DNA from 2 places in the Paenibacillus rhizovicinus genome. Region 1 is predicted to be linked to the other one. Evidence: riboswitches for the same ligand, from Rfam matches in the RefSeq annotation. Region 1 holds a riboswitch; the other holds the start of a gene.
The links. A riboswitch is a leader RNA that binds a small molecule or an ion and turns the genes downstream of it on or off. The one in region 1 is predicted to bind cyclic di-AMP.
Positions count from the first base shown of each region.

Region 2: it holds a riboswitch for cyclic di-AMP, as region 1 does, so the genes downstream of both, GZH47_RS16060 (resuscitation-promoting factor) here and GZH47_RS07845 (3D domain-containing protein) in region 1, are expected to answer to the same signal.

Region 1 covers NZ_CP048286.1:1,686,867-1,702,190, reverse strand. Annotated here, with positions in the region: gene GZH47_RS07895 (sugar phosphate isomerase/epimerase family protein) at 148-915, shown strand; gene GZH47_RS07890 (Gfo/Idh/MocA family protein) at 954-1,973, shown strand; gene GZH47_RS07885 (phytanoyl-CoA dioxygenase family protein) at 2,041-2,874, opposite strand; gene GZH47_RS07880 (AraC family transcriptional regulator) at 3,061-3,966, shown strand; gene GZH47_RS07875 (CAP domain-containing protein) at 4,002-4,928, opposite strand; gene GZH47_RS07870 (AraC family transcriptional regulator) at 5,217-6,095, shown strand; gene GZH47_RS07865 (HNH endonuclease) at 6,118-7,245, shown strand; gene GZH47_RS07860 (CAP domain-containing protein) at 7,398-8,090, shown strand; gene GZH47_RS07855 (TetR/AcrR family transcriptional regulator) at 8,203-8,844, shown strand; gene GZH47_RS07850 (ATP-binding protein) at 8,929-10,074, shown strand; cyclic di-AMP (ydaO/yuaA leader) riboswitch at 10,129-10,324, shown strand; gene GZH47_RS07845 (3D domain-containing protein) at 10,427-11,260, shown strand; gene GZH47_RS07840 (polysaccharide deacetylase family protein) at 11,371-12,294, opposite strand; gene GZH47_RS07835 (acetylxylan esterase) at 12,535-13,497, shown strand; gene GZH47_RS07830 (SGNH/GDSL hydrolase family protein) at 13,514-14,173, shown strand; gene GZH47_RS07825 (methyl-accepting chemotaxis protein) at 14,273-15,324, opposite strand, start outside.
Region 2 covers NZ_CP048286.1:3,585,112-3,600,435, reverse strand. Annotated here, with positions in the region: gene GZH47_RS16120 (aminotransferase class I/II-fold pyridoxal phosphate-dependent enzyme) at 1-1,461, shown strand, start outside; gene tmk (dTMP kinase) at 1,527-2,153, shown strand; gene GZH47_RS16110 (cyclic-di-AMP receptor) at 2,243-2,572, shown strand; gene GZH47_RS16105 (YaaR family protein) at 2,590-3,033, shown strand; gene holB (DNA polymerase III subunit delta') at 3,129-4,103, shown strand; gene GZH47_RS16095 (PSP1 domain-containing protein) at 4,108-4,911, shown strand; gene GZH47_RS16090 (initiation-control protein YabA) at 5,007-5,354, shown strand; gene GZH47_RS16085 (tRNA1(Val) (adenine(37)-N6)-methyltransferase) at 5,462-6,241, shown strand; gene rsmI (16S rRNA (cytidine(1402)-2'-O)-methyltransferase) at 6,238-7,137, shown strand; gene GZH47_RS16075 (AbrB/MazE/SpoVT family DNA-binding domain-containing protein) at 7,249-7,503, opposite strand; gene GZH47_RS16070 (HD domain-containing protein) at 7,776-9,092, shown strand; gene GZH47_RS16065 (TatD family hydrolase) at 9,114-9,881, shown strand; cyclic di-AMP (ydaO/yuaA leader) riboswitch at 10,066-10,274, shown strand; gene GZH47_RS16060 (resuscitation-promoting factor) at 10,511-11,656, shown strand; gene rnmV (ribonuclease M5) at 11,859-12,413, shown strand; gene rsmA (16S rRNA (adenine(1518)-N(6)/adenine(1519)-N(6))-dimethyltransferase RsmA) at 12,419-13,315, shown strand; gene yabG (sporulation peptidase YabG) at 13,471-14,346, shown strand; gene veg (biofilm formation stimulator Veg) at 14,498-14,770, shown strand; partial or broken gene GZH47_RS16035 (small, acid-soluble spore protein, alpha/beta type) at 14,952-15,125, shown strand.

The DNA of each region.
Region 1 (15,324 bases):
CTTTGCAGCAATATTGGACATGTCACTGTTATATAATACATCGCGTAATCGCTCATTATCTACTATAATGAGTGTCAGATTGGTAAACTAACAATGGCGTAACCGGCGCAAGCGCGCCCTGACGCACATCGAAAGGACGAGCAGAAGATGAAAATCGGATTGCAAATGTATACACTTCGTGACGAAACAGCTAAAGATATGAAAGGTACGCTTCGTAAAGTAGCGGCCATGGGATATGAAGGCGTAGAATTTGCAGGTTACGGCGACGTGCCTGCCGAAGAAATGCGCGACCTGCTGAAAGAACTTAACCTGGAGGCATTCGGCAGCCACGTGAGCCTTGTTAACCTGCAAGAGAAGATGGACGAAGAGATTGCTTACCTGACAACGATCGGCGCATCCTACGTCGTTTGCCCTTGGATCCCGGCTGATAAAGTTGCAGAAGGCGAATCGTTCTGGCGTTCGCTGATCGAACAATTCGTCGGCTTCGGCGAGCGTCTGAAGCAAGCCGGCCTGGAGTTCGCTTATCATAACCATGATTTCGAATTCAAGACGGAAATCGACGGCGAGTTCGTATTCGACGCGATGTACACGAAAGTTCCGGCCGACCTGCTTAAAGTCGAAATGGACATGGGCTGGGTGCAATACTCCAAACAAGATCCGCTCGCTTATATTGCGAAATATGCCGGCCGTCTGCCGCTGATTCACTTAAAAGACTTCCGTCAAGGCGATGGCACGGGTCAAATCGACACGGTTGAGCTTGGCCGCGGCGATCTTCCGCTGAACGACATTATCGCTGCCGCGAAGAAAGCGAACGTGGAATGGCTCATCGTCGAGCAGGATACATGCGCGAACCCGCCGCTCGAGTCCGTTCAAACGAGCATGGAATGGTTGAAAGAAAACGGTCATAAAGCCTAATATAACTTGGATCACAAACTAAAGGAGCCCTTATACTCATGACAACTATTCGTGTAGCTGTAGTCGGCTGCGGCGCGATCGCGCAGCGCCGCCATATTCCGGAATACGCGGCGAACGCCAACGTAAAGCTCGTAGCATTCGTCGATCCGCTTCTGGACCGCGCCAAGAAAATCGCCGATGCGTACGGCGCGGAAGCATTCGCTTCTTACGAAGAGATGCTGGAGAAAGTCAAACCGGATGCAGTCAGCGTATGTACGCCGAACTATCTGCATGCGGAAGTGTCGATCGCTGCGGCTAACGCCGGCGCGCACGTACTGGTCGAGAAGCCGATGGCTTCGACAGACGAAGAAGCGGCTGCGATGATCGAAGCCGCAAGCAAGAACAACGTTCACCTGATGGTCGGCCACAATCAGCGTCTGATGCCGCCGCACGTGAAAGCGAAGGCGATTCTGAAGACCGGCGCACTCGGACGCGTATTGACGTTCCGGACATCGTTCGGCCACCCGGGCCCCGAAGCTTGGAGCGTTGACGGCAGAGACAGCTGGTTCTTCCGCAAGCCGGAAGCGATCATGGGCGCAATGGGCGACCTCGGCGTTCACAAGTCCGACTTGATGCGCTACCTGCTGGACGATGAAGTCGCGCAGGTAACTGGCTTCATTGGCACGCTGGACAAGAAAGATACGGATATCGACGATAACTCGACTTGCCTTCTTCGCATGAAGAGCGGCGCGATCGGCACGCTGGTCGCCAGCTGGACGTACTACAAAGGCGAAGACAACAGCACGGTGCTGTGGTGCGAGAACGGCGTTATGAAGATCGGCACGGATCCGAAGGATCAAATTATCGTTGAGCTTCGCGACGGCACGGTGGAGAAATACAATGTCGGCGCGATCAGCACGAACGATAAACAGGAAACGAGCGGCGTAGTCGATGCATTCGTTGAATCGATCGTCACGAATACGAAGCCGGCTATTTCCGGCGAAGAAGGCCGCAAATCGCTTGCCGTCATTCTGGCAGCATTCGAATCGCAAGCGACCGGTAAAGTAATCAACTTGTAATTCATGCATGGGTTCTATAGAAGAAGCCCGGTATCGATAATCGATACCGGGCTTTTCTGTATGCGCCTTAAGCTTTATAGACGAGCGGATTAAGCGGCGAGGCGGCAATATCGCCCGGCGCCAATCCCGGGAACCAGCCGCGCAGGTCGTTGGCGCGAGATTTCGAATCCGGCTCGGCAATGCGCACGCCGTCTTCGATATAGATAATGGTCATGACTTCGCGCATCGAGTCGGTTGGATTGCCCGGCGCGGAGTGGAGGGTCCAGCCTGCATGGAACGTAGCGTCGCCGGCCGCAAGGGCACCGTAGTTCGTCGTCGGAAGCTGCTTGCCTTCGATAAACGAGCCGAGCGTCTTGTGGGATTCGTCGGAAATTTCCTGACGGGACAGATAGCCGAAGTTTTGAGATTCGTCTACGAATGTCATCGATCCGACCTCAGCCGATACGGGAACAAGCGGCATCCACAGCGTGATCGTATTCGGCGTATCGAGCGGCCAATAGATTTGGTCTTGGTGCCATGGCGTGTGGCCGCCGCCCGGCTCCTTGAACAGCGCCTGGTCGTGATAGATCCGAACGCCGCTGACGCCCATAAGCTCTGCGGCGATTTTGGCAAAACGTCTTGCCATCACGAAGCGCTTCGCTCCTTCGTTCAGCTGCCACAAATTGCCGATTTGGATAAAGGCTTTGCCGTATGTGTCCCGTTCTTCCACAGGCTTGGTATTGTAATTATGTTCGCGTACGACGTTTGCAATAACAGGTTCGTAAGCGTTGATTTCATCTTGCGTCGCGATGCTATTGAGCTTGATATGCCCGTTCTTCTGATAAGAAGCGATTTGCTCTTGCGTGAGCGCGTAATCTTCGTCAAGCGATGGAAGCTGCGAGTAATTGGTTGTCGTCGACATCGTCGTTCAACGTCTCCTTTGAGTCATCCGCCCGGATGGTTGTAGTAGGTGTATGGAATATCTACATTATAGAGCGGCAACCTGCTGGAATCTTTGTAACAAATCGCTGATTCTTTTGTCAAAAACAACTGCCATCCGCTATACTGAATCTTAATATAAGTACGTCCGGCAGGGAGATGAACGTTAATGTATTTGTCTGAATTGATGGCAAAGCAGCCTATAGTGCCTTACATTCGCGAGAGCGATTTTGCGGTTCGCAAGCCATGGACGGTGGCGGCGAGGACATTGCTCGATTATTTGCTCGTGTACATCCAAGAAGGGGAATGCCTATTCCACGTAAACGAGCAAGCCTATGATTTTCGCGGCGGGGATTTTTGTCTGATTCAACCGGGCAGCCTGACGGTGCTGGAGGGGAAAACGAATTCGATCACGCCGTTCGCCCATTTGGACTGGTTTTACGATGAGCGCAGGGAAGAGCGGTTCCCGACGCGTCCCGGGCAAATCGACATTACGCCGTATCGGCATTTGCTGCAGCCGCGCTTGAACGATCTGCAGGGCATCGACATTCCCGTCCGCTTGCGTCCGAAACAGCCGATTCAGCTGCGAAGCCGGTTTCTGGAAATGGTCGAATGCTGGCAGCACCGCAACCCGCTTATGCAGCTCCGGGCGCAGACGCTTGGCGCGGAAGTGCTGCACACGATTCTAGAGGACCATTCGGAAGACTTGAAACAAACGGAGAAATCGGCGCCGCAGCCGATGAATTGGATGACGTCGTTCATTTCCTTCCGGTTGTCGGAACCGCTGTCCGTCTCCGAAATGGCGGCCAGGGCGAATTTGTCTCCTTCCCGCTTCAGCGCCAAATTCAAGGAGGAGTTCGGCGTGGCGCCGCATCGCTATTTGCTGCAGCTGCGTATTCAGCATGCCAAGGAGCTGCTTACGAACTCGGCCCACGGCATGGAAGAAATCGCGGGCTATTGCGGATTTGCGGACATTCACCATTTTGCGAAAATGTTCAAGAAAGAGGCGGGAGTTACTCCGGGCGCATTCCGCAAAGCCGGACAAACGAACGAAAGCACGGTTCCTTCCGAGTAGGGAAGAAGCCGTGCTTCGCGGTTAATGCCTAACGTTTAAGGACGAATGAACTCCTGCGTCCAGTACGGGCTCATGTTGCCGCCTTGGGCATAGCCGACGCCAAGCTGCGTATAGTTGGCGCTCAGGATGTTCTGGCGATGGCCCGGGCTGTTCATCCATGCCGTCATGACGGCATCGACGGATTGCTGGCCGGCCGCGATATTCTCGCCCGCATAGGAATAGTTCACGCCGAATGATTTCATCATATCGAACGGACTTCCGTACGTCGGGGACTGGTGATCGAAGTAGCCTTTGTCGCGCATGTCGGCCGATTTGGCTTGCGCTACTTTGTTCAAGCTAGTGCTGAGCGTCAGCGCTTGAACGCCTGCTTTGGCACGTTCCGCATTCACTTTTGCCAAGATTTGATTGGCGATGTTGGAATTGACTCCCGTACCGGCACCAGCCCCAGTACCTGTGCCTACGCCAGTACCCGTGCCAGTGTTGCCTGCGTTCCCCGTATTGCCTGGGTTGTAAGAACCGGTATTACCCGTATTGCCTGTATTGCCCGTGCCGCCGTTGTAATTGCCTGCGTTTCCGGTGGTGTTGCCGGTAGTGCCATTGTAGTAATTCGCGGAACCGGGATACATCTGACGCAGCCAATCGTTCAACGGATTGAGATTGATGTTGTTCAGCGTCTTCGCGCGCATCGTGCCGTCGTAATTGTAGGAATTGTAGGAATTGTAGCTGCCTGCGTTGTAGCTGCCAGTGCCCCGATCATTGCGAATGATGCCGTTGTTGTCAGTCCGCGCGTTCAAGCTGTTCATCGGCAGACGGTCGACGGTATTCGTTCTGATGCGATGCCCCTCTTTGCTGGCCGAGTGGTACGTGCCGTTCGGCGATGTGTCGCGAACGGAGTTATAGATGATTGCACCTACGCCAAAAGCCAGCACTAATCCGAGCAGCGTTCCGAAAAATCTTTTCATGAGTATCAAGCTCCTTTCTAACCACTAATATGTTCAGCGGCAAAAAGGGCTATGCGATACGGGACGAGGAAGATCAAGCAAGTTGCCCCACGATCAGGACGCCGCCGCCGCGAGGGTAATCACGCCGGGTAGCGTTGGGACTGAGAACCAAACCATATAACATTTTGGGCAGCTGTACGGCTTTCGGTTCCGCTCGGCTTCCTTTGGCATGAATAGTGATAATAGGCAGATTTTATGGTAAGCTGAAGCTGATGGATATTTAAAATACGATTGGCAGGATATGATAATATGGAACAGCTGGAAGGGCATAAGAAAATCGTGATCAACGGGCATATGAGCCGCTATATGTTCACGCTTGGCGAATATGACCTGCCGCTCTATATGGATAGCATCGGCTTTAATCCGGAACAGGAATCTATAGATCGCACGAAGGGCTACCCGAATTTTCACTGGCTGCAAACGATCGAAGGCGAAGGCGAGTTCCTGCTCAACGGGCGCCGTTATTCCCTCCCGGCAGGCAGCGGATCCATGCTGTTTCCGGGCGTTCCCCATTCTTACGCGGCCAAAGGCGGGAAGAAATGGTCCACGCTGTACGTTACGTTCGGCGGGGAGCTGGCAGCTTCGATGCTGGCATCGCTAGGCATTCGCCATACGGAATGGCTGCATTGGAACGAAGACGCGCCGATTACATCGCAGCTTCTCGGCATGATCGAGCAGATCAAGAAGGACGACGATCGGACGGGCCTCAACGCCTCGGCGGCGCTGTATCGATTCTTGACCATGATCAAAATATACGGGCAGAAGGGCGGACGCTCTTCGGTCTATCAATATTTGGAGAAATTAGACCCGCTGCTGCACTGGCTTGACGAACACTACGGGGATCCGGAAATTGGACTTCCGGACATGGCGGAGCAGCTTGAGATCAGTCCGCGGTACTTGAATTCGCTGTTTCGGCAAGCTTTCGGCATTACGGCATACGCTTATTTGATTCGGCTTCGCATCATTAAGTCTAAAGAGATGATGAGTTTCGGCGATAATAAGCTGTCCATTAAAGAAATCGCCCAATTGTCGGGCTACCGGGATTCGAGTCACTTTATTGCGGCATTCGGCAAAGCGGAGGGCATGACGCCGGAGCAGTTCCGGAAGCTGCACGGACTTTTGATATGAACGATGAGAACGGAGCGAAAGCATGATGATCGAGTTGAAACCATGCACGGCCTGCGGTCAGGAGAAGCCGCTCTCCGCCTTTACGAAACGGTCGGGAAGCAGCAGCAGGCGCGGAACTTGCCGGACTTGCCTGCGCAAGCGCAAACGGATCGCGGATCCGCCGGCAGCGGCAGGCGTTACGGATCGTTCGGTCGAGGCCGTAATGGCGGCTGCTTCCGAGCAGGGAATGCCGCCGACGGAAGGCGAGACCGGCACGGCTGTGCCGAAACCAAGCCGCAAGCGCCGCCGCAGGAAGAAGAAGCAGGCAGACCTGCGCCGCGAGGACAAGCAGGATGAAGCGGACTTCCTAGAGATTGCGGATACGGCCGACGAGCCGGCAGACGGGCCGGCGGACATGCCGGCCGAAGCGGACGAGCCTGCAGCTGCAATAGCCGCGGTGCCGTCGAAGCCGAAGCGCAAACGCCGCCGCAAGAGGAAGAAGCAAACGGATTTGCGGCGTCCGGATACGCAGGAACCGAAGGATGCCGCCGAAGTGCCGCAGGCATCCGAAGAAGTGGAAGAAACGCCAACAGAAGAGCATGCCGGCCATGAACCGTCGGCGTCTCCGCGCAAACGCAAACGTAAACGCCGCCGCGGCAATGGCAAATCCGCGAAACGGAAGCCGGCAGCGGAAGCAAGCGAGGCGGAGTCGGCCGTCGTGCGGCCTCCGGACCGGATCATTATCCCCGTCAAAGGCAGCTTCTCCTTCAAGACTTCCATGTTGAACGACCGCGGCCGCGGAATGATCCGGCTTCGCGGCAAACGCGAAACGGGCAAGCGCTGGTCGACGGAAATTCCGATGGAAATGGCCGTCCGCATGGTGGAGGAAGGCGCGGCGGGCATCATTCATCCCGGACTCATTCACAAGCTGTACACCAAGACGGATTTCCGTCTGCTCGTGCTGCAGCGGGATGATTATATTTGCCGCTACTGCGGAAATTTCGGCGATACCATCGACCATGTGATGCCGAAATCGAAGGGCGGCTTATCGACGCCGGCGAACTGCGTATGCGCTTGCGCGGACTGCAATTTGAAGAAGGCGGACAGCCTGGATTACGTTGACGATGAAGTGCTGCAGCACTTCCTGTATCAGAATCCAAGCATGATTTAAGCCGGGAAATTCGCCGGTTTCTCGAGCGTTAGGGAGCCTTAGGAAATTCAGAGTGGAAGATTTTATGAGATGAAATGACGATTCTCACGTGTTACCATGGGTGGCGTCGGAAAGACAGACGGTCACATATCGAACACATGAGGAGGATTTTCATGAAGATGCAACCAATTCGAACAGGTGTCGCAAGCGTACTCGCAGCAAGTTTAATCGTTCTCGGAGCAGGAGCAACACTGCAGAAAGCAGAAGCAGCCTCCGTGAATACTTCCGTATCGTATAAAGTGACGAACAGCGATACGATGTACCTGATCGCCAAGAAATACGGAGTCAGCCTAAGCGCGTTGATCGCTGCGAATCCATCCATTGCGAACCCGAACGTGATTTGGGCAGGCATGACGGTGAAAGTTCCCGTAACAAGCGCCGGCGGTTCGACATCCGGCGGAACGACGGGATCGGGCACGACGACGAACACGGCGGATAAAAGCACGTTCGCCGCGCAAGTGGTGACGCTCGTGAACAAGGAACGCGCCAAAGCGGGCCTGTCCGCGCTGAAATCCGATACGCTGCTGACGAAAGTCGCGCTGGATAAAGCGAAGGATATGTATGCGAACAATTATTTCGATCATAATTCCCCGACGTACGGATCGCCATTTGATATGATGCGTGCCTACGGCGTCGCTTATTCTTACGCAGGCGAGAATATTGCCAAGGGACAACAAACGCCGCAGGAAGTCATGACGGCGTGGATGAACAGCGCGGGACATAAAGCGAACATCTTAGGCAGCCACTACGGCAAGATCGGCGTTGCTTACTATAACGGCGAATGGGTACAGGAATTCACTTCCTAATCCGCATCGCAGACGCATAAAGCGGCCCTTACGGGGCCGCTTTTCTTTACATAGCGGCCGCCTTCGCTTATTATGTAACCATTGGTTACTAAATAAAGGGGCTGAATTCGCAATGATTTCGAAGCGCAAACAAATGACGGAAGACATGAAGACCGCGATCCGGCAGTCCGCCGCGGAACTGTTCGCCGAGAAAGGCTATTTGCACGTGACGATGCGCGAAATCGCCAAGCAGGCCGGCTGCTCGCATACGGCGATTTATTTATATTTCAAGAACAAGGAGGAACTGCTGCAGCAAATCGCCATTCCGTCGCTGCTTGAGCTGGAGGACGCATTTCTGACGGAGATGGCGAATCAAGCCGGGACGCCGTTCGATCGGCTCGTGGCGGTCTGCAATCGGTTTGTCGCGTTCTGCTTACGCAACGGCAGTCTGCAGACGGTTCTGTTCATGACGGGCTCCGTGCGGGTGGACGACCCGGCCCCGGCGCTCGAACTCAATGTGATCCGCAATCGCATATTCGCGCATTTGAGGCAGGCGCTGCAGCTTGTCGTCGGTCCGGATCTGGCGGATAGCGGCAGCGAAGACGAAGAAGCGGTGACGAACCGCGCACGCGTGCTCTTTTATTACGTGCAGGGCTTCGTTAGCACGTATACGGGGCATTCGGAACCGACTGAAAGTTTATTATTGCGGGTGCTGCCGATCTTCAAGGACGGGATTGCCATTATGACGCGCGGAATGACCGCGAAACCAGTTTGAAACAAAATTAATTGTTTTTAATGCCGAAGGGATTGGCCTGACGAAAGCGAATTCATCAAGTAGAATCGTTTCGGAGGTTGGGACATGAGGCGGAAAGCCATCTATTGCAATCGCTTGCTTGCTTTAACGGTGAAACGGAAGCTCGAATTGAAGATAGCCGCGGCGAAGGAAGCAGTAAGCGAGCTGGGACCGGATTCCATGAGCTATCAGCGGTTGATTAAATATTTGCCCGAACCTATCTTCGTCCATGACGGCGAAACGGTTCTATTCACGAATCAAGCGGGCTTGCGTTTGCTGGGCTTGACGGAGGCGGATTTGCTCGCGAATCCCGAAGTGCGCCGCTACGTACATCCTGACTGCCGCGAGCAAGCGAGAAGGCGGCTCAAGAAGGTGTTCGAAACGGATGAGCCGAGCGATTTCGCGGAATCGAAGCTGATCAGCGTCTCCGGCGAAGTCATCGATGTCGAGGCCTCCAGCATTCGAATCCGCCACTACCCCGGCAGAGGGACGGTCATCCAGAGCGTGTTTCGCGATATTCGCGACCGCAAGAAGGAAGAAGAAGCGCTAATCCAGTCGGAGAAGCTGTCGGTTGTCGGCCAAATGGCGGCGGGCATTGCCCATGAGATCCGCAATCCGCTCACGTCACTTATCGGATTCTCCAAGTTTCTGAAGACCCGAATCGACAGCTATCACGATTATTTCGATATTATGCTCGTTGAATTGGACCGGATTAATTCCATCGTGCAGGAATTCATGGCGCTCGCGAAGCCGCAAGCCAATCAGTTCCGCCAACACGACCTGATCAAGATCATCCAGAGCGTGCTGACGCTGCTGGAGACGCAGGCCATTATGAATAACGTAGAGCTCAAAGCCGCGTACAACGTGGATTCGGCCATGCTGCTGTGCGAGGAGAACCAGCTCAAGCAGGTGTTCGTCAACGTGCTCAAGAACGCGATTGAAGCGATGCCGAAAGGCGGCACCGTCTCGATTGTGCTCAAGTCATCCGGATCCCGTAACATTACCGTGTCCATTACGGACCAAGGCATCGGAATCCCCAAGGAACAGCTGCCTTTGCTCGGCGGCCCGTTCTTCACGACGAAGGAGAGCGGAACCGGGCTCGGCCTGATGGTTTGTTACCGCATCATTGAAGGCCATCATGGTAAAATCAACATTTCCAGTCACGCCGGCAAAGGGACGACGGTCACGATTTCCCTTCCTAAAAATGGTTAAAACATGCCGAGTGGTCGAATTTACCGGTAGGTTTGGCAACATTGCTATGTTATTCTATAACGCGAGCCGAAACGATACTCGTACGGGGGATCTTTTGGAGCTTAATAGCTCCGTTCCCGTCATCTGATGACCATCACATGACGGGTTCACCGCGCCTTGGCGCTGGGGTGAATCGCACTTCTACGTGCGTAGGGTTGAACTCCTCAATCCGAATCCGACAACTAACCTCGCAGGCCGCATGCGACGACGACTTCTTTGCTCCGCTTCTGTCAGCGGTTCGGTCATCTTCGCGATGACGTGATAGATTTGTTTACTCGGTCTATGACGTAAATCAAAGGAGGCAATCGACAACATGAATCACATCTGGAAGAAGGGCATTGCAACGGCGGTGCTCGGCATTGCCATTCTCACGCAGACGCACGCGGCGAACGCGCAGGCCATGTACAAGGCGAATGAAGAGGATACGTTCTGGAAACTGTCGAACAAGTTCGGCGTAACGGTCAATTCGCTCATGCAAGCCAATCCATTCGTGGACGCGGCCAACATCTACGAAGGGCTGCAGCTCGTTATTCCTGATTCCGCCCATGCAGCATCCGCGCGGGTCGAAGGGCCGATCGCGACCAAGGAGAAGCCGGCGGCAGCAAAGAAAATGGAAGCCGTCAAACCGGCTCCAAAAGCCGTAGCGGCTGAAGCAAAATCGCCTGAAGCGCCGAAGGCAGCTAAGAAAGTCGCGAAAACCGCGGTGAAAACGACCGCCAAGCAGACGAAGAAGACGGCATCGAAACAGGCACAAGCAAAGACGGCCAAGAGAGTCGCGGCGAAGAAGCCTGAGCTCGATCACGTGAGCGTCAACGGCAAGTCGTACGTGTACACGGACGTCATGCAGGTAAAAGCAAGCGCCTATACGGCCGCGGCCTCGGAGAACGGCTGGGGACCGGTCGACTACTTTGGAAACCCGTTGAAGCTTGGAACGATCGCGGTCGATCCGGACGTCATTCCAATGGGCAGCAAAGTGTACATTACAGGCTATGATTACAATGGACTTCCGTCCGGCGGAATGATGGCCGTGGCAACCGATCAAGGCAGCGCGATCAACGGTAACCGGATCGATATTTTCGTTCCGCAATCCCAGAAGTCGGCAAGCGCGTTCGGATTCCAGAACGTCAAAGTGTTTATTCTTAATTAGCCGCGTATTACCGGCTAAGACGACAGCCATAATTTATCGAACGTTCATGATGAGTCATACGAATAGCAAAACGAACAACGGCAGCCCCGGCGGGCTGCCGTTGTTCGCTTTCATTGGAGCTTGCGTCCGGCTGGCCGTCCGAGCAGCTCGGGCAACGTGACGATAACGTAGCCTTTGCTGCGCAGCAATTTGATCAGCCGCGGCAGTGCGGCAATGGTTCCGGACAGATCTTGTCCCTCGCCCCCGCCGGCATGCTGCAGAATGATGGAGCCCGGCTGCAGCGTTCTGCGGATATTAATCAAGATGGACTGGCTGTCCAAGCTGCGCCAATCCTGGGAATCGACATCCCAGTTCACGACCGTGTATCCCTGGCTTCTCAGCCATTCTACCTGTGCAGGCACGATTTCGCCGTAAGGCGGACGAACGAAACGCGGGCTGTAGCCGACGAGGGGCCGAAGCGTCCAATCCGTTCGTGAAATTTGCTGCTGCATGGCATAAAGCGAGATTCTGGAGAAGACGGGATGATTCAAGGAATGATTGCCGACGATATGGCCTTCCCTGACCATGCGGCGCACAAGAGCGGGATGGGCTGCCGCTCGCTGGCCGACGACGAAGAAGGTGGCCCTCACTTTATAGCGGGCAAGCGTTTCAAGCACTTGCGGCGTATATCTGGGATCGGGCACGTCATCGAACGTGAGCGCGACTCGGCGGTAGCGCCGGGGTCCCCAAATCACGAAGGAGCCTGGATACTGCTGCTGCAGGGCGACCCAGGATATCGGCTTGGCGCGATTTCGCTTCTTGCGCTTGCGCGTCTGGGCAGAGAAGGCGTTCTCATCGACTGAGGGCTCGGCGGGAAGCTGCAGCCTTTGAAGCTTGTGCTGGCTCTGGCCCTGGCTGCTGCCAGCAGGGGGATCCGATGCGGCCCGTACGCGTACGGCCCCTCCCTGTAACGACGCGTCCGCAGAACCGGAGGACAATAGCGTCCATGCCAGCGCGAGCAGCAGCGCTTTCCGCGGTCCCCGAAACATCCGCATATTCTTCCCTCCTCGAAATACAAGTCTTTATAAGTGCGAAGCTTACATATAAGCTTATATTTCACCGGAATGAAACGCGCTGCGCCGCCTTTGGACCGTCGACTGCCGTTTCACCTTTGATGATGTCATTTTGCCCTCAATCGCGCCGAACATTCAACAAAAAGTCCAGATCGGCACTTTACAGCGCCCGTCCTTAGAACGTAACATAATAAGGAATCATGTATGAGAAGGGGAGAGCAGATGCCAACAATCGATATGCCGCTGAAAGACTTGCAAGCGTATTCAGGAATCAATCCGAAACCTTCCGACTTCGATGCTTACTGGGAACGGGCGCTGACCGAAATGCGGGGCCTGGACCCTGCGATCGAACTCGTGCCAAGCGCGTTCCAAACACCGACAGCCGAATGTTTCGATCTTTATTTCACGGGCGTCAAAGGCGCACGCATTCATGCCAAATATGCCAGACCGCGCCATTCGCAGCAGCCGCATCCGGCCGTCGTGCAGTTTCATGGTTACTCCGGCAATGCGGGAGAATGGGCAGATAAACTAAGTATCGTTTCGCTCGGCTTCTCCATCTTCTCGCTCGACTGCCGGGGGCAAGGCGGCTCTTCCGAGGATACGGGCGGCGTTATCGGGAACACGCTGAACGGCCATATTATCCGCGGGTTGGACGGCCATCCGGACAATCTGCTGTTCCGTCACATCTTCTTGGACTGCGCGCAATTGGCCGGAATCGCCATCGACAGCCCGGAAGTCGATCCGGAGCGCGTATACGCGATGGGCGGATCGCAGGGCGGAGCGCTCACGATCGCTTGCGCCTCGCTTGAGCCGAGAATCAAGAAGCTTGCGCCTGTCTTCCCATTCCTCAGCGATTATCGCCGCGTGTGGGAAATGGATTTGGCGAAGGATGCGTATTCGGAATTGAAAACGTTCTTCCGTCACTTCGATCCGCAGCATGTGCGCGAAGATGAGATTTTCACGAAGCTTGGCTACATCGACATTCAGCATCTGGCTAACCGGATTCAAGGCGAGGTTATGATGGCTGTCGGCTTGATGGACACCATCTGTCCGCCGTCCACGCAGTTTGCGGCCTACAATAAGATCACCGCGCCGAAGCGGCTGGAAATCTATCCGGATTTCGGACATGAGGGCTTACCGGGATTTAATGACAAGACGATTCAGTTCTTCCTGGGAGAATACTAAGAGGAGGTACGCATCGATGCGTATTGGCAAAAACGAGAAGCTGGTCATGATCGGCGACTCCATTACGGATTGCGAACGTGCAAGACCTGTCGGCGAAGGACTGTTTAACGCGATCGGCAGAGGCTATGTAGGCGTCGTGGATGCGCTGCTCACATCGACATACCCGGAGCTCGGCATCCGCGTCGTGAATATTGGGACTAGCGGCAACACGGTCCGCGATCTCGAGGCGCGCTGGCAGACCGACGTTCTGGACTTGAAACCGGACTGGCTGTCCATCATGATCGGAACGAATGACGTTTGGCGTCAATTCGATTCTCCGACGATGAGGGAATCGCATGTCTTGCTGGAAGAGTATGAAGAGAAGCTGGAGGCGCTTGTCGCAAGCACGCTGCCGCGGCTGAAGGGACTCGTCCTCATGACGCCGTTCTTCATCGAGCCGAATCCGAACGACCGGATGCGGGCGCAGATGGATCTGTACGGCGCCGCGGTCAAACGGATCGCCGCCAAATACGATACGCTGTTCATCGATACGCAGGAAGCGTTTAACCGCGTGCTGGAGCATCTGTATTCCGGGACGCTCGCATGGGACCGCGTGCATCCTAACCAAGCCGGCCATGCCGTGCTGGCGCGCGCCTTCCTGCAGTCGGTCGGATACGAATACGCTAAAGGCCTATAAAGTAAAAGCTCCAAGTAGTTCAAGGACTGCTAAAGCTGCAGCACAAAATGAAAAAGCCGCCTCGGTTCAACCGAGAGCGGCTTTTCTTGCGCTATGTAATCAGATTTTGAAGATGGACATCGTGCGCTGCAGCTGCATGACGATTTGCTGCATTTTCTCGGTCTCTTCGACGACGGCTTGAACGGATCCGATATGTTCGTTCATGGAAGCCGACACTTGCTCCGTGCCTGCCGCGGATTGCTGCGTGATGGCGGAGATACTCTGGATGGAGCCGGAGATTTTGCGGGCGCTCTCCAGCATCGCATCGCTTTCGCGAGAGAACTGGGCGATTTGGGTGGTTATGAATTCGACGCTTGTCACGATTTCCGTGAAAATATGTTCCGAGTCGTGCAGCATCTGCAGCTGCATATGTACGACTTCTTCGTTGACCTTGATGTTCTGGATCGCTTGCTGTACGCCGGCATCGATGTCGCGGACGAGCGTGAATACCTCTTTCGTGGACGAAGTGGATTCCTCGGCAAGCTTGCGCACCTCCTGCGCGACGACCGCAAAGCCCCGGCCGTGCTCGCCTGCGCGCGCCGCTTCGATGGAAGCGTTGAGCGACAGCAGGTTGGTCTGTTCGGCCAAATCCGAAATCGTGCGCGTGATGGAAGAGATGCCTTGCGCCTTCTTCGCCAGATCTTCGATGGCGGAGGCAACTTGGGAAGTCGCTTCCACGTTGCGGTTCATCCCTTGCGACTGGCTTTCGACCGCCTGCCTGCCGCGGGAAACGAGGCTCAGGGTCTGCTCCGAACGCTGATTCATCTCTTTGGTCGAGTAGGTATATGCGCTTACTTTATCTTCGATCTCGCGGATGGATTCCGCCATATCGGAGACGTCCTCGGAGATTTCGTTTGCGCCCGTAGCGAGCTCGCCGGCCGAGGAAGCAACCTGCTGCATCACTTGCTTGAGCGCGACGTTCTTATCGAAGATGCTGCGGCTCGTATCGTTCACGACTCTGGAGATGGTCGAGGTTTCTTTGAGGATATCGCGCAGCTTGTCCACCATGCTGTTGAACGAATGGCCGAGCTCGCCGAGCGAAGCGGTAGAAGCGGCATCGACCCGCTGCGTAAAGTCGCCTTTGGAAATGCTGAACGCAATGGATGTCATGT
Region 2 (15,324 bases), 1.9 Mb from region 1:
GATACATTAGTCGCTTTGAAGGCTGCGTGTCCCGTTAGTTTTCATGTTCCGGGCCATAAATATGGTCAGTCTATTGCGAACCATAGCGATACTCCAATTGCAGCACTGCAATCCTTAACATCGGTGATGAATATCGATGTTACAGAGTTATCGGTGACTGACGATCTCCATGCGCCCTCAGGCGTCATTGAAGAGGCACAGTGCCTGGCAGCTGCTGCATTCGGGGCGGAACAAACGTTCTTCCTGGTAGGCGGCAGCACGGCCGGCAATCTGGCTATGCTTCTGGCGGTATGCGAACCAGATGATTTGATCATTGTCCAGCGCAATGCGCATAAGTCGGTTCTCAATGGATTGAAGCTGGCAGGGGCTAGGGCGGTATTCCTGATGCCGGAACGAGAGGCGGAGACAGGTCTCGATGTCGTGCCATCACTAGAGCTGGTGGAGCAGGCACTTCAGCAATACCCGGAAGCGAAGGCTATCTTCTTAACTAATCCTAGCTACTATGGACTACATGTGAATCTCGGTCCCTATGCTAACCTTATACACCGTTACGGTAAATTGCTGCTCGTTGACGAGGCTCACGGTGCTCATTACGGGCTGCATCCCGCATTCCCTCAATCGGCGATCCAAGCTGGTGCAGATGCGGTTGTCCAGTCTACGCATAAGACGCTTCAAGCACTTACCATGGGAGCTATGCTGCATCTGCAAGGTGAACGAATCAATCGTCAAGCTATTGTTGAAGCGCTGCGAATGATCCAAAGCTCCAGTCCCTCGTATCCCATCATGGCCTCGCTTGATATTACCCGGGCAATGATCGAAACGCGCGGACATGAGATGTTCGAGCGAGGATTAGAGGCCGCCGATGCTTTTAGAAGATGGGTAAACGAACAGGATGGATATCGTATTGCAGAGGCTGCAGCTGACGGGGTGAAGATCGATCCGCTTCGTATTTCACTTTGCGACGCTACAGGCAAATTAACGGGATTTGATTTGCAGAAGAAGCTGGAGGCGTTTGGCTGTTACACGGAGCTGGCTGACTCCACATACGCGGTGCTTATCTTCGGCATGGAGGCTTCAAGCACGGATGTAGATCGACTGCAGCAAGCTTTACTTGTCATCCAGAAGGAAGTAAGCGAAGAAGAGGCAATTCATGCGCGCTACTCGGGAACGCATCATTCGACCATGCAATCTCGACTATCGGCACCTGTAAAATTCAGCAGATTCGGCGTCAAGTCATCCAGCGGCAGAGGCATAGAACGAATTCGTCTGGAAGAGGCAGAGGGACGTTATTCGGCAGAAGCTGTAATTCCATACCCGCCAGGCATTCCCTTGCTTTATGAAGGGGAACTTATATCTTCCGAGGTCATAAGGGTTATTAAACAGCTTGTTGCCGATGGGGCGAGATGCCAGGGAGCCGTAGATCAAACGATGCGTACGATTGCCGTTTCCGCAGAACGGTAGCACGCATTTACGCGTTTGATTGGCTTTGATATGATAGGGGTATTAAAAGACAGAGGAGTACGGCTGTGGAAAAAGGGTTGTTTTTGACATTTGAGGGCGGAGAAGGCGCAGGCAAGACGACATTGATTGAAGGGCTCGCCCAAACACTCCGCAGTCAGGGCAGAGAGGTGCTGACCACAAGAGAACCAGGCGGCATTCCGATCGCGGAACAGATCCGCCGGATCGTGCTCGATAAGGGAAATACCGAGATGGATGCACGCACGGAGGCATTGCTCTATGCGGCCGCCCGGCGTCAGCATCTAACCGAGAAGGTGCTTCCTGCACTTGCTAGAGGGGAAGTCGTTATTTGCGACCGATTTATCGACAGCAGTTTGGCTTACCAAGGATACGCGAGAGGATTGGGCGTCGAAGAGGTAAGATCCATCAATGCGTTTGCGATAGGTGATCATATGCCGGCGTTAACGTTCTGGCTTGATGTCTCTCCAGAGATCGGTTTGGCTCGTATTCATGCGGGCGATGGCAGAGAAATCAATCGTCTTGACTTGGAAGGCCTGGCTTTCCACGTAGCGGTAAGGGAAGGATATCTGCGGCTCTTCGAGGCGGACCCCGATCGGATCGTCCGTATCAACGCGGAGCAGACACCAGAATTCGTTTTAAATGAGGTTCTTTCGATACTTAATGCGCGAATTTGAAGGATTTTTTACAATCCATGTCAAATAATATAGAGAGTCATTCTTGTTATGATGAGCGTCACCTGGGAAGTATAATGGGAGGGATTAGGATGAAATTAGTTATTGCGATTGTTCAAGATAAGGACAGCAATCGACTGTCGAATGCGCTCGTCAGAGAAGGCTTCCGAGCTACAAAACTCGCGAGTACGGGCGGGTTCCTGCGTGCGGGCAATACGACCTTCATCATCGGGATCGAAGATGAGCGTGTTCATGAAGTGTTGAATGTTATCCGTTCCAACTGTAAAGTTCGCGATCAGCTCGTTTCCCCCGTATCTCCAATGGGAAGCACGACCGATTCCTACATTCCATTCCCTGTTGAGGTACAGGTCGGCGGCGCGGCGGTATTCGTCATCCCTGTCGAACGATTCGAACATTTCTGATTGGGCGTGAGTAAACGATGAAAATCAATCCCGGCTGGCGTCCATTAGGTACCGATCGATCGCGTCCGGATGCGGGTGCAAGACCCGTTACGATCAAGAACTTCGCGGATGTCATGAACGTGCAGGACGAACAGCGGACGATCGAGCAGCTTCAGGAGAAGCTGAAGGATATTCATAATCAAGGCGAGCGCCTGGCACGCTCTATGACGGTTAGAGAATTAAAACTCTATCGTCAAATGGTGAAGCAATTTCTAGAGGATACCGTCAGACGAGGCGTCGGCATGAGAGAAACGCGCGGATTCGACCGTCGCGGCCGAACGAAGCGGTATAAGCTGTTGGACGAAATCGATGCTTCGCTTATCTTGATGGGCGAAGAGCTGCTGGACAGCGAAGAGGGACGGCTGAAACTCCTTCAATCGGTAGGCGATATTCGCGGCATGCTGATTAATTTATTTTTCTAATTGAAAGCGGCGAAAGCCGCTTCTTCTTCAAGTTATAGAAGAAATATTCGTAATGTTGAAAGATGGCGAAAGCCGACAGAAAGGATTTTTGAGCTATGAGCATTGCGCAGCTTGCCGGACAACCTAAGGCGAAACGCATCTTGCAGTATGCGCTGACTAGCGGCAAAGTGTCGCATGCCTATTTATTCAGCGGACCTGCGGGAAGCGGGCGCATGAAGATGGCCATGGCTTTTGCGAAGGCGTTGTTTTGTACAGAAGCAGGCGACGACGCATGCGGCCATTGCCTGGAATGCCGTAAATTCGAGCATGGCAATCAGCCTGATTTGCATATCGTCGAACCGGACGGCAGTTCCATCAAAATCGACCAAATTCGCGAGCTCCAGCGCGAGCTTGCTTATCGTAACATAGGCAGCGATCGTAAAATCTATATTATGCAGCGGGCGGAAACGATGACGCTTCAAGCAGGCAACAGCCTTCTGAAGTTTCTGGAAGAACCGGGATCGCCTATTGTGGCCATGCTGCTTACCGAGAACGGACAAGCGATGCTGCCGACGATTCGATCGCGCACGCAGCTCGTAACGTTCATGCCGCTTGCGCCGCAAGAGATGCTGCAGACGCTTGTTAATGAAGGCCTGCCTCAGCTGCCAGCCCGCGCTGCCGTTCACTTGGCCTCGGGTCTCGATGCATGCAGGGCGCTTATCCAGCAGAATGGGTTTGCAGAAATGAGAAACGTAGTGATACAATTGGGAAAGGACAGTCTGAACCGGTTCACCGCGGCGATGATGTCCTTGCAGCAGATCATGAAGACGGAGCTTGGTGAACAGCCGCAGCTTCTTTTGTCATTGTTGATGCTGTGGTATAAAGATATGATTCATTTTCAAGCCGGAAGACATGAGTCGCTCGTTTTTATAGATCAGCTTGATTGGATTGGCAAACAGGCATACGCGCGTCCGGCTGAGGGCTGGGTGGCATGCCTGGAATACACGCTGGAAGCGGGCAAACGCATACGCGCACACGTATCGGCGCAATTGGCGCTTGAGCAGCTGCTGATCCGCGTACAGGAGGGGTGAATAATTGTATACTGTCGTGGGTGTCCGCTTTAAGAAAGCGGGCAAGATCTATTACTTTGACCCCGTCGATTTCCAAGTGGACAAGGAACAATACGTCATTGTGGAAACGGCAAGAGGGATCGAGTATGGGAAAGTCGTGGTAGGACCGAAGCAGGTCGGTGAATCGGACGTGGTCCTTCCGCTGAAGAAGGTCATTCGCATTGCGGGAGACAACGATGCAAGAATCGTCGACGAGAACAAATCGGCGGCTCGTAACGCGTTTGCGACTTGTTTGGAGAAAATTCGCGACCATCAGCTGAAGATGAAGCTGGTCGATGTCGAATTTACGTTTGACCGCAATAAAATCATTTTCTATTTTACGGCCGAAGGACGCGTCGATTTCCGCGAGCTGGTCAAAGATTTGGCAAGCGTCTTCCGTACCCGGATCGAGCTTAGACAAATCGGCGTCCGTGACGAAGCGAAGATGCTGGGCGGCATCGGTCCTTGCGGACGCGTACTTTGCTGCTCGACATGGCTTGGCGACTTCGAACCGGTGTCCATTAAGATGGCGAAAGATCAGAATTTGTCGCTTAATCCAACGAAGATTTCCGGATTATGCGGACGTCTGATGTGCTGCCTCAAATACGAACACGACAATTATGAAAGCGTTCGTGAGGAACTGCCGGCCATTGGCAAAGTCGTTGTCACCTCGTATGGGGAAGGCAAAGTAACGGGTATCAATGCGGGTTCGAAGTCAGTGTATGTGCAATTATTCGATGTCGGCGGCAAACCGAAAGAATTACCGCTTGATGATGTCGTCGTAAAGTAAGGCCAACCGGCCATGTGAAATCCGAAGCTGTATAGCCTTGGGGTGGAAACTTGAAAAAAGACATTTTTAGCGAAATTAGCAATTTGGAAGCGCATATGGGCAGCTTGTACACGGAGCTTGGTTCCATGAAGCAGAAAATCAAGGCGCTGCTTGAAGAAAACAACCGGCTTAGCATAGAAAACGGACAGCTGCGCAAAGTATTAAAGCGGGAAACGGCAGCTTACACGCCGAAACCGGAGCCAATCATCGTCGATGAGACGGTAGATGAGGCCGAACCGCACGAGGAACAGGTATTGACGGGCGATCCTTCGGCAATCGGTCAAGGCTATGACAACTTGGCACGACTTTATCATGAAGGTTTTCATATTTGTAACCTGTATTATGGGCATTTGCGTACGGAAGGCGATTGCTTGTTCTGCCTTTCGTTTCTCAATAAAGATTAATAGGAAGCATCTTCGCGGCCGACAAACGGCGCGGTTAGTTTACAAGACCCTCTAACACAGGGTCTTGTTTGCATATTAAAGATGAATGAAGTAAGGAGCAGGGATACGTGGTTAAAGAAGTGGTATTGGCCGATGGCGAAAGACTCGATGATTTATTGACGCATCAATTACATATTATTCAAAGCCGGGAGGTTTTCAGCTTCTCGATGGACGCCGTGCTGCTGGCTCGTTTCGCTGCTGTACCGCCGCGCGGCAAGATCTTGGATCTGTGCAGCGGCAATGGCGTGATCCCGCTGCTGTTGACGACGCGTACGAAGGCGACGATCGATGCCGTGGAAATCCAGCCGCGGCTCGCGGATATGGCGCGCAGAAGCATTGCCGCGAACGGATTGGAAGACCGTATCACGGTATACGAAGGGGACTTGCGAGAGTTTCACAAGAAGAATGGGCATGGTATGTACGATGTTGTCACGGTGAACCCTCCATATATGCCAGCCGGTACGGGGGATCAGAACGAGAACGAGCATTTTGCCATGGCTCGCCATGAACGCAATGGGACATTAGACGATATTGTCGCAGCTTGCGCAAAGCTTGTCCGAACGGGCGGCCGGGTTGCAATGGTTCATCGTCCTTCCAGGCTTATTGAAATTATGGAGACGATGCGCAGGTGGAAGCTGGAACCGAAGCGGATGCGATTCGTTCATCCGAGCGCGGAGGCCGAGTCCAATATGGTATTGATTGAAGCGGTCCGGGATGCTAAGCCGGAATTAAGGATGCTTCCACCGCTGATCGTATACAATGAGCAGCGGCAATATAATGAAGAACTGATGCGTATTTACTACGGAGATCACGCAGTCGATGCTGCGGCGAAGGAGACGGGCAAATGATCGTGCAGCACAGCTTTCAAACAACCGGAAAGTCCGGGAGCCAAACCGCCGGAACGTTATATTTAGTAGGAACACCGATCGGTAATCTGGAGGATATGACGTTCCGGGCGATACGTATCTTGAAGGAAGTCGATATGATCGCCGCGGAGGATACGAGACAGACCCGGAAGCTGCTGGCCCACTTTGAAATCAATGCTCGGCTTGTCAGTTATCATGAGCATAATAAGGATGCAAGCGGGCCGGAGCTGATTCGATTACTGGAGTCCGGTCAGTCTATTGCGCTCGTAAGCGATGCGGGACTGCCGGCGATTTCGGATCCGGGGGCGGACTTGGCAGCCGCGGCAGCAGAGCGGGGGCTGGCCGTCGTGCCGATTCCGGGCGCGAATGCGGCATTATCGGCGCTCATCGTCTCCGGCCTGCCGACGGAGCGGTTTCTCTTCGCGGGTTTCCCGCCGCGCGATCGCAAGCCGCTTACCGCTTGGTTGAATAAGCTGCAGCGGCAGGAAGAGACCCTGATCTGCTATGAGTCGCCGCATCGCATTGCCAAGACGCTGCCCGTGATGCTGGAATTATGGGGAGATAGGAGAATCGCGATGGTCCGCGAGCTGACCAAACGGCATGAAGAAATCGTCCGCGGTACAATCACGGAGTGCATGGCTTGGTTAGAGGAGCATCCACCCATTGGCGAGTACTGCCTGGTTATTGCAGGGATCAGCGCCCTTGAAGCAGCAGCTGCGCAGCAGGAAGAGGGTTCATGGTGGACTTCGCTCAGCGTGGAAGAGCATGTGGCTCATTATGAGGCGCAAAACGATGACCGTAAGGACGCGATTAAAAGGACGGCCGTAGATCGAGGGCTTCAGAAGCGGGATGTTTATAATGAAGTCATGAAGAAATAAAAAAAGACCCCCCTGGCCATATTGGCCCAGGGAGGCATCAAGGAGTATGAAAAAGGTTAGAATTAACAAATTGGATAATATCATTATAACCTATAAAATTCGTTTTGTCTCTTATTTTGTAATAGGAGTTGGCATTTCCGTCAAACAAACATTGCAGACGATTTTTCCTTTAAAATAAGCGACGTTTTCGGCGTTTCCGCAGAAGATACAAGCAGGCTCGTATTTCTTCAGCATGATCCGTTCGCCGTCTACGTAAATTTCCAGTGCATCCTTCTCTCCGATGCCCAACGTGCGGCGCAATTCAATTGGAATAACGACGCGACCGAGCTCATCAACTTTGCGAACGATACCAGTAGATTTCATCATAACTATCATTCCCCTTTCATATTGTTCAGTCGCCACGATTCGACAAAATTCTATCAATTTATGTCTTAATAATACCAACGTTTCCCATAATAGTCAACACGCTCTCCATGGCGAACAAGAGCAGTAACAGCCACAATTTCTCTACAGTAAAGCATTCAAATATACTTAATATAGTACAACAACGCCGTACATATTGGAAATAGAAATGTGACACAATTCGACAATTGTTCGACAATTATGTCGAAATAACGAACGATGGGAGAGTGTGTAAAATGGCTGATGGACAATCCAAGGAACGTCTTCCCGAAGAAAAAGTATTCAAGGATCCGGTTCACAAATACATTTATGTGCAAGATCAGTTGATCTGGGATTTAATCAATACGCGTGAATTCCAACGCTTGCGCCGTATCCGGCAATTGGGAACTTCGTATCTGACTTTTCACGGAGCCGAGCACAGCCGATTCTCTCATTCTCTCGGCGTTTACGAAATAACCCGAAAAATTATTTCCCAATTCGAGCGAAGCGGTTACGCCGGCTGGCCGAAAGAAGAAAAGCTCGTCGCCCTATGCGCCTCGCTGCTTCATGATATCGGACATGGCCCGTTCTCCCATTCTATTGAAGACGTGTTTGACGCGCACCATGAATCTTGGACCTGCCGTATTCTACTCGAAGATACCGAGATCAATCAAGTCCTTCGTCAATTCGATCCTTCGTACCCCGAACGGGTCGCTGCGGTGATCTGCAAAACCTATCATGAACCGATCGTAGTCTCCTTAGTATCGAGTCAAATGGATGCGGACCGCATGGATTATTTGCTTCGGGATGCTTATTTCACGGGGGTTAATTACGGTACCTTTGATTTGGAGCGGATATTGCGGGTTCTAAGGCCGCATCAGGGACGGATCGTCGTCAAGGAAAGCGGGATGCACGCCGTCGAGGACTATCTCATGTCTCGTTATCAAATGTATTGGCAGGTTTATTTTCACCCGGTGACGCGAAGCTCGGAAATTATCCTCAGGCAAATATTTCGCAGGGCCAAGGAACTTCACGGGGGTGGCTATACCTTCAAATGGATGATGTCACCGCTCGAGAAGCTGATTTCCGGGACAATCGATATTAGAGATTACCTGGCGCTTGACGAAGCGCTTGTTCAGACCGCCTTCTCCGCATGGGCAAACGAAGCGGACGCCGTGCTGTCTGACTTATGCCATCGCTTCTTAGACCGCAGGCTCTACAAGTACATTACGATGGATCAGCCGGACGAGAAGCTGTGGCAGGAAATCCGAAACCAGTTCAGCGCCATTGGCCTCCATCCGGAATATCACCTGGAAATTGACTTTCCGTATGACATGCCCTACCATGTTTATCGTCCGGGCTCGACGAAGCGTGCGGATAAAGAAGAAAAACCGCCGATTCTGCTGCTGTCGGGAGAGGACCATTTGTCGGAAATCTCTCGACGTTCCGATATTGTCCGCTCCATTACAGGCATCCATCAAGGGAAGTATCACTTGTATTACCCGGAAGAGCCGCTGCTTGAATCAGCGCACCGGCTGCCCGCGAATATACGCGAATTATTTGCTTTAATGTAGAAAGGGGTTACGTTCAACGTTATGTTAATCGACACGCATACGCATTTAGACTCGCATAAATTCGACGAAGATCGCGAAGAGGTTATTGAAAGAGCATTAGCAGACGGCGTACAGAAGCTGATCAATGTCGGCTTTAACCGGGAGACCATCCCTACGACGATCGCGCTTGCCGAGAAGTATCCATTCATCTATGCAGCCATCGGTTGGCATCCCGTCGACAGCATTGATATGCAGCCGGAGGATCTGGACTGGATCGCTTCATTATGCGATCATCCCAAGGTCGTGGCCATCGGTGAAATCGGTCTCGATTATCATTGGGATACGTCGCCGAAGGACGTTCAGCAGCGCGTTTTCCGGCAGCAGATCGCTCTTGCCAAAGAGAAACGCAAGCCAATCGTCATTCATAACCGCGACGCGCATGAAGATGTCGTGCGGATTCTCCGGGAGGAGGGAGCCAGCGAAGTTGGCGGGGTGATGCATTGCTATTCCGGCAGCTGGGAAACGGCGAAACAATGCCTCGATATGAACTTCTATATTTCCTTCGGGGGACCGCTTACATTTCAGAATGCGAGGGTACCGAAAGAGGTCATGGCTAAGGTGCCGCTGGACCGGCTGCTGATCGAAACCGATGCCCCTTATCTGGCTCCTCATCCCCATCGCGGAAAGCGAAATGAATCGGCTTTCGTCCGTCTTGTAGCAAATACGATGGCGGATATTTTAAGCAAATCTTTAGAAGAAATTGGGGAAATTACGAGCGAAAATGCAAAGAGATGTTTTGGAATCTCATGAAAACGAGACTGAAAGTAAGCATTTAGGAGAAATCCGGTGATAAAAATGATTTTTGATCAGAAAATCGCTTGATTTTCACGGATTTTTCCTTGGAATTCACTAAAATCGTCATTAATCAGTTCTTTACAATGTGCAGCGCTAGACTGTATCATTCATTTCAGAGCTACAAAAGATGTATTCGTTTTCCAATTAATCGCTTAATCTCCGGCAAACGGAGAGCGGGGGAACCAATTGTTGAAACTGTTCGTATCATAGCGGACAGCAGAGACATTGAAAATCTTCTTGGGGTGAATTTCGCAGTGGGATGCATGAAGTTTTCGCTTCCCGAGCGAATAGGGCGACTCTCACGCCCGAATCCGACAGCTAACCTCGCAAGCGTCTATAAGAGAGATCAACCTCGTGCATGCAATCCATGCTCCCATTTTCTAATGGAAGCCACGAAACAGATCCTCTGTCGTCGGGCTTCTTTTTGTTTGAATAATGCGTAAACTGACGACATAGGGTGTATCGTGGAGGTCGCAAGCCGGGGAGGAATATGGAAAATGCGTGCTAAGCACGCTAATACTTTATAGTCGCGTCTATTATCATGCATAACAAGGCGGCGGGGCTATGTAAGGAGGACCGAAGAAGTGGGAGCACTCCAGCTTAAGGACACCCATGGGAAACGATCATCCAGCATGTCTTTCGCATTGCGATGGAAGCATGAGAACGTGCGTTTAATTGTGCTAAGCGCCATGATCTCAATCGCTATGACTTTCATGTTTTTGGTGTTGTTGTACGGAACGGCTGACAAGCATGTCTCCGTAGTATTGAATGGACGAGAAACCATTGTCTCCACGAAACAATGGGTCCTTCAACGCCTACTGGATGAACAAGCCATAACTATTGGCACGCACGATAAGGTGTCGATGCCGCTGGATGGCGGAATAAGCGACGGCGACCGGATCATCATCGATCAGGCGGTACCGCTTGTTGTTAAGGCTGATGGCAAAGCAAAGACGTTGTACACGACAGAGAGAACTGTACAGGCGGCGATCGATCAGGCTGATATAGAGGTTCGCGGTCAAGATAAGGTATTCCCTTCGCTAACGGCTGCGCTAGAACCCAATATGACCATCACGGTCACGCGGATCGACAAAAAATACTCCGAGACGACTTACGACGTTCCATTCACGGTCGTGAAGAAGAACGACGAGAAACTCGAGCTCGGAAAACAAAAGCTTGTCCAGCCGGGCAAGCAAGGTAAAGTCGTCAAACGTTACGAGACGGTCTTTGCCGACGGCGTACTCGTTTCGCAATCGCTCGTCGAGAAACTGACGCCGCAGCCGGCGGTGAATCAGGTGGTCTCGGTCGGAACGAAGAAACCCGAGCCGAAAGTAGCTGTGCTGTCCGCCAAGTCCCAATCGTCCACGATGACGAAGCGGGGCGTTACGTTCAGCGCGAAGAGAGTGATTAAGAACGTCACGCTGACGGCTTACTCTGCCGGCGTTGCATCGACGGGCAAAGCGAAGGGCCATCCGGAATACGGCATTACCGCATCGGGTACGTATGTTACGGAAGGTCGTACGATTGCAGTCGATCCGAAGATCATTCCTATCGGCTGGTGGGTCTATATTGAAGGCATAGGCTTCCGCCGGGCTGAAGATACGGGCAGTGCCGTCAAAGGCAATAAGATCGACGTGTATTTCGAGAGCGAGTCTTATGCGAATCGCTTCGGACGGAAACGGGGCTACACGGTATACGTGCTGGGACCGAAAAAGCCGGAGTCTCTATAGAAACCCGGTTCGTGCAGTCATTTGATTAGCTCTGTGAGGAAGGAACAGGCTGCGCTGTATGCAAAGGCAGCGATAACCGTTTCTTCTTCATTCATATCGTAATTCATGCTTAAATATGCCATGATAAGGAGAGGCGCTGCCTCTTCTTTTTGCATGTTTGTCTGATTCGAATGTTTGGTTTGAAAGGAAGGTATGGGCGTCCATGATCAAGGAAATCATTGTCGTCGAAGGCAAGGACGATACGGTGGCCATCAAGCGTGCCGTTGCGGCCGAGACGATTGAAACAGGCGGTTCCGCTATCGGCGAGGCCGTGCTGAAACGAATCGAGCTGGCGCAGCAGCGGCGGGGCGTTATTATATTCACGGATCCCGACCATGCGGGCGAGCGGATACGCAAAATCGTCGCGCAGCGCATTCCGGGCTGCAAGCACGCGTTCCTGCCGCAGTCGGAGGCCCTCTATAAGGGAGATATCGGCGTCGAGAACGCTTCTCCGGAAGCGATACGCCACGCACTGGCGAATTTGCGGACAGAAGCTGCCGAAGGGACTGGCGCATTGGCGGAGGTCACGATGGAAGATCTCATGCAGGCCGGTCTGCTCGTCCACCCGCAAGCGGCGGAGCGCAGGCTGAAGATGGGCAATCTGCTCGGAATCGGGTATGCCAATGGCAAACAGTTTTTTAAACGATGCTCTACGTTCCGGATTACGCGGGAAGAATTCCAGCGCGCGCTGCAAACGATGGAGAGCGAAGGAGAATAAACAGCATGACAGAAGGATCTAAAGCGACAGTGGATATCAGCTCGCCTAAGCGCACGAAGGACATTATCGCCAAATACGGCTTCACGTTCAAGAAGAGCCTCGGACAGAACTTCCTGATCGATCAAAATATATTGCGTAAAATCGTCGGTGCTGCAGAGCTGGACGAAACGAAAGGCGCGCTTGAAATCGGCCCGGGCATCGGAGCGCTGACGCAGCAGCTCGCTTCCGAAGCGGGACGCGTTACGGCGATTGAGATCGACAACCGGCTGATTCCGATTCTGCGGGATGTGCTGTCGGATACGCCGAACGTGCATGTCGAGCACGGAGACGTACTGAAGCTCGATCTGCGGGAGCTGATGGAGAAGCAGTTCGCAGGACTAACCGGCGTTAGCGTCGTGGCGAATTTGCCTTATTACGTGACGACGCCGATTCTAATGAAGCTGCTGGAGGAAAAGCTGCCGCTCGAGAACATCGTCGTCATGATTCAGAAGGAAGTTGCGCAGCGCATGGCCGCGAAGCCGGGCGGCAAGGAGTACGGCAGCCTCAGCGTCGCCGTGCAGTATTACTGCGAGCCGGAGCTGGTCTGTATCGTGCCGCATACGGTGTTTATTCCGCAGCCGAATGTCGATTCGGCGGTTATTAAGCTGGCGCTGCGGGACAAGCCGGCCGTCGAGGTGGAGGACGAAGCGTTCTTCTTCCGCACCGTACAGGCTTGCTTCGCGCAGCGGCGGAAGACGATCGCCAACAATTTGACCGCGTATGTCGGCAAAGCTAATCGCGAGCTGCTGGGGCCCTTGCTGGAGGGCTGCGGCATTGACCCGTCCCGCCGCGGCGAGACGCTGTCGCTGGCGGAATTCGCCGCGCTCGCTCATGCGCTGCGGCAAGCAGGCCTGCCCGCATAGGCCTAGAGGCTTGAGATCAGCAGGGAAGGCGAAGGAAGAGGCTAATGCGTTGTTTAAAGGGCGAGCAGTCGTTTCTTCTTCCTCCGCAAAACATGATAAAGAAGCGCACCATCAGGGGCGTCTCCCCATAGGATAGACGAAGAGGTGATTTGCCCATGATGCAAGGGGACCTGGTCGTCCGCAAATCCTACGGCGGGGACGTCCTTTTTCGTGTTGCGACAATCGATCAGCAAACAGCTATTCTGAAGGGTACGGACTATCGTCTGCTTGCAGATGCACCCATAGTCGATTTATCGGTCGTTAAGGACGGCGATTTGCCGGTTGCCATCCGGCAAGCTCGGCTCAAGGCCGGAGAATCGACGCAGCGGATGCAGGAGGAGCGCGAGCAGCAAATCATTCAGCGGGAGCTGCTGCGGGCGCAAAACCAGAACCAGCCTTTCTTCGAGGTGCCTGGCAGAGTGCTGCATTTGGATGGCGACAGTAATTATATGAAGAAGAGCATGCAGCTGTACACGCAAATGCGCGTTCCTGCCCATGGCTTATTCGTGCATGAGTCACAAATGGCCGATGCCGTATATCGGCTGCTTCCGCAGATCCAACCGGACGTGATCGTGATTACCGGTCATGACGGCGTGCTGAAGAACCGCGAGCAGAACGATCTGAGCAATTTGGCATCCTACAAAAATTCGCAAAATTTCGTGGATGCGGTTCGAATTGCGCGGGATTACGAGCGGAACCGGGACGGTCTTATTATTGTAGCGGGCGCTTGCCAGTCGCATTACGAGGCGCTGCTGCAGTCCGGATCGAATTTCGCGAGTTCTCCTGGCCGCGTGCTCATTCACGCGCTAGACCCCGTATACGTGGCGATTAAAGCAAGCTACACGCCGATTCGCGAAACGATCAACTTGACGGACGTGATTCATGGGACGATCAGCGGCATCGACGGAGTCGGCGGTATCGAGACACTAGGCAAATATCGGGTAGGCCTTCCGAAACCCCGTACATTGACGGGCGTGAAGGCGACGGTATAAGTTGTTGCAGCCGGGATAAAATAGACATGGGATCGAAAAAATAAAGATTTTTTTTATTGACAATTTATTAAAACCGCTGTTATAATTAAATTTTTTTGACAAATCACCTGACCTTGGTTATAATGGACAAGGAAAGAGGTGGTAGTGCACAATGGCTAAAAATGCGCTATTGGAGATTAAACGCAGTTTGGAAACCCATGTCGGCTCCAAAATACGTCTTCGTGCAAACGGTGGTCGTCGAAAGACTATTGAACGGACCGGTGTATTAGAAGAAATCTACCCTTCTGTATTTATTGTCAGACTTGATCAGGAGCAGCATGCATTCAAGCGTGTGTCCTACAGCTACGCCGATATTTTGACGGCATCCGTTGAAGTGATGGTTGACAGCGACGATGGTCAGGTACGCATTACCTATATACAGTAACAAACAAACAAAATGTTTGATTTCTTGTAAGATGCGGGCAACAGCAAGCGCGAAGGCGTTTGGGTTGCTTGCATTTTTTTTGCGCGGGTAACGGTAGTCGTCTAACGGCCTGACTCGAATGAGATCGGGGAAAACAACCATACTAACAGTACCATGACGATTCCTAGGAGGAGACGACAACATGTCCCGAAGACGACGCGGTACGATGAGCGAGCAGTTAAAGAACGAGTTGGCCAAGGATCTTGGGTTCTATGACACGGTTCAGAAAGAGGGCTGGGGCGGCATTAAAGCGAAGGATGCCGGCAATATGGTGAAACGCGCGATCCAGATCGCAGAGCAGGCCGCAGCGAAGCAGCATCAGGCGCAGCAGGCAGCGCAAGCACAGCCGCCGGCGCAGAGCTACCGGGCACCGATGCCGGGCAATAACAATAACGCAGGGCGCTCCTATGCCGCTGCCGCACAGCCTAATTCAGGATCGGCCGCATCGACCATTCCGCCATATATGCAGCAAGCCATTGCCAACGCGCAGCACCATTCACCTCACATGGTTCAAT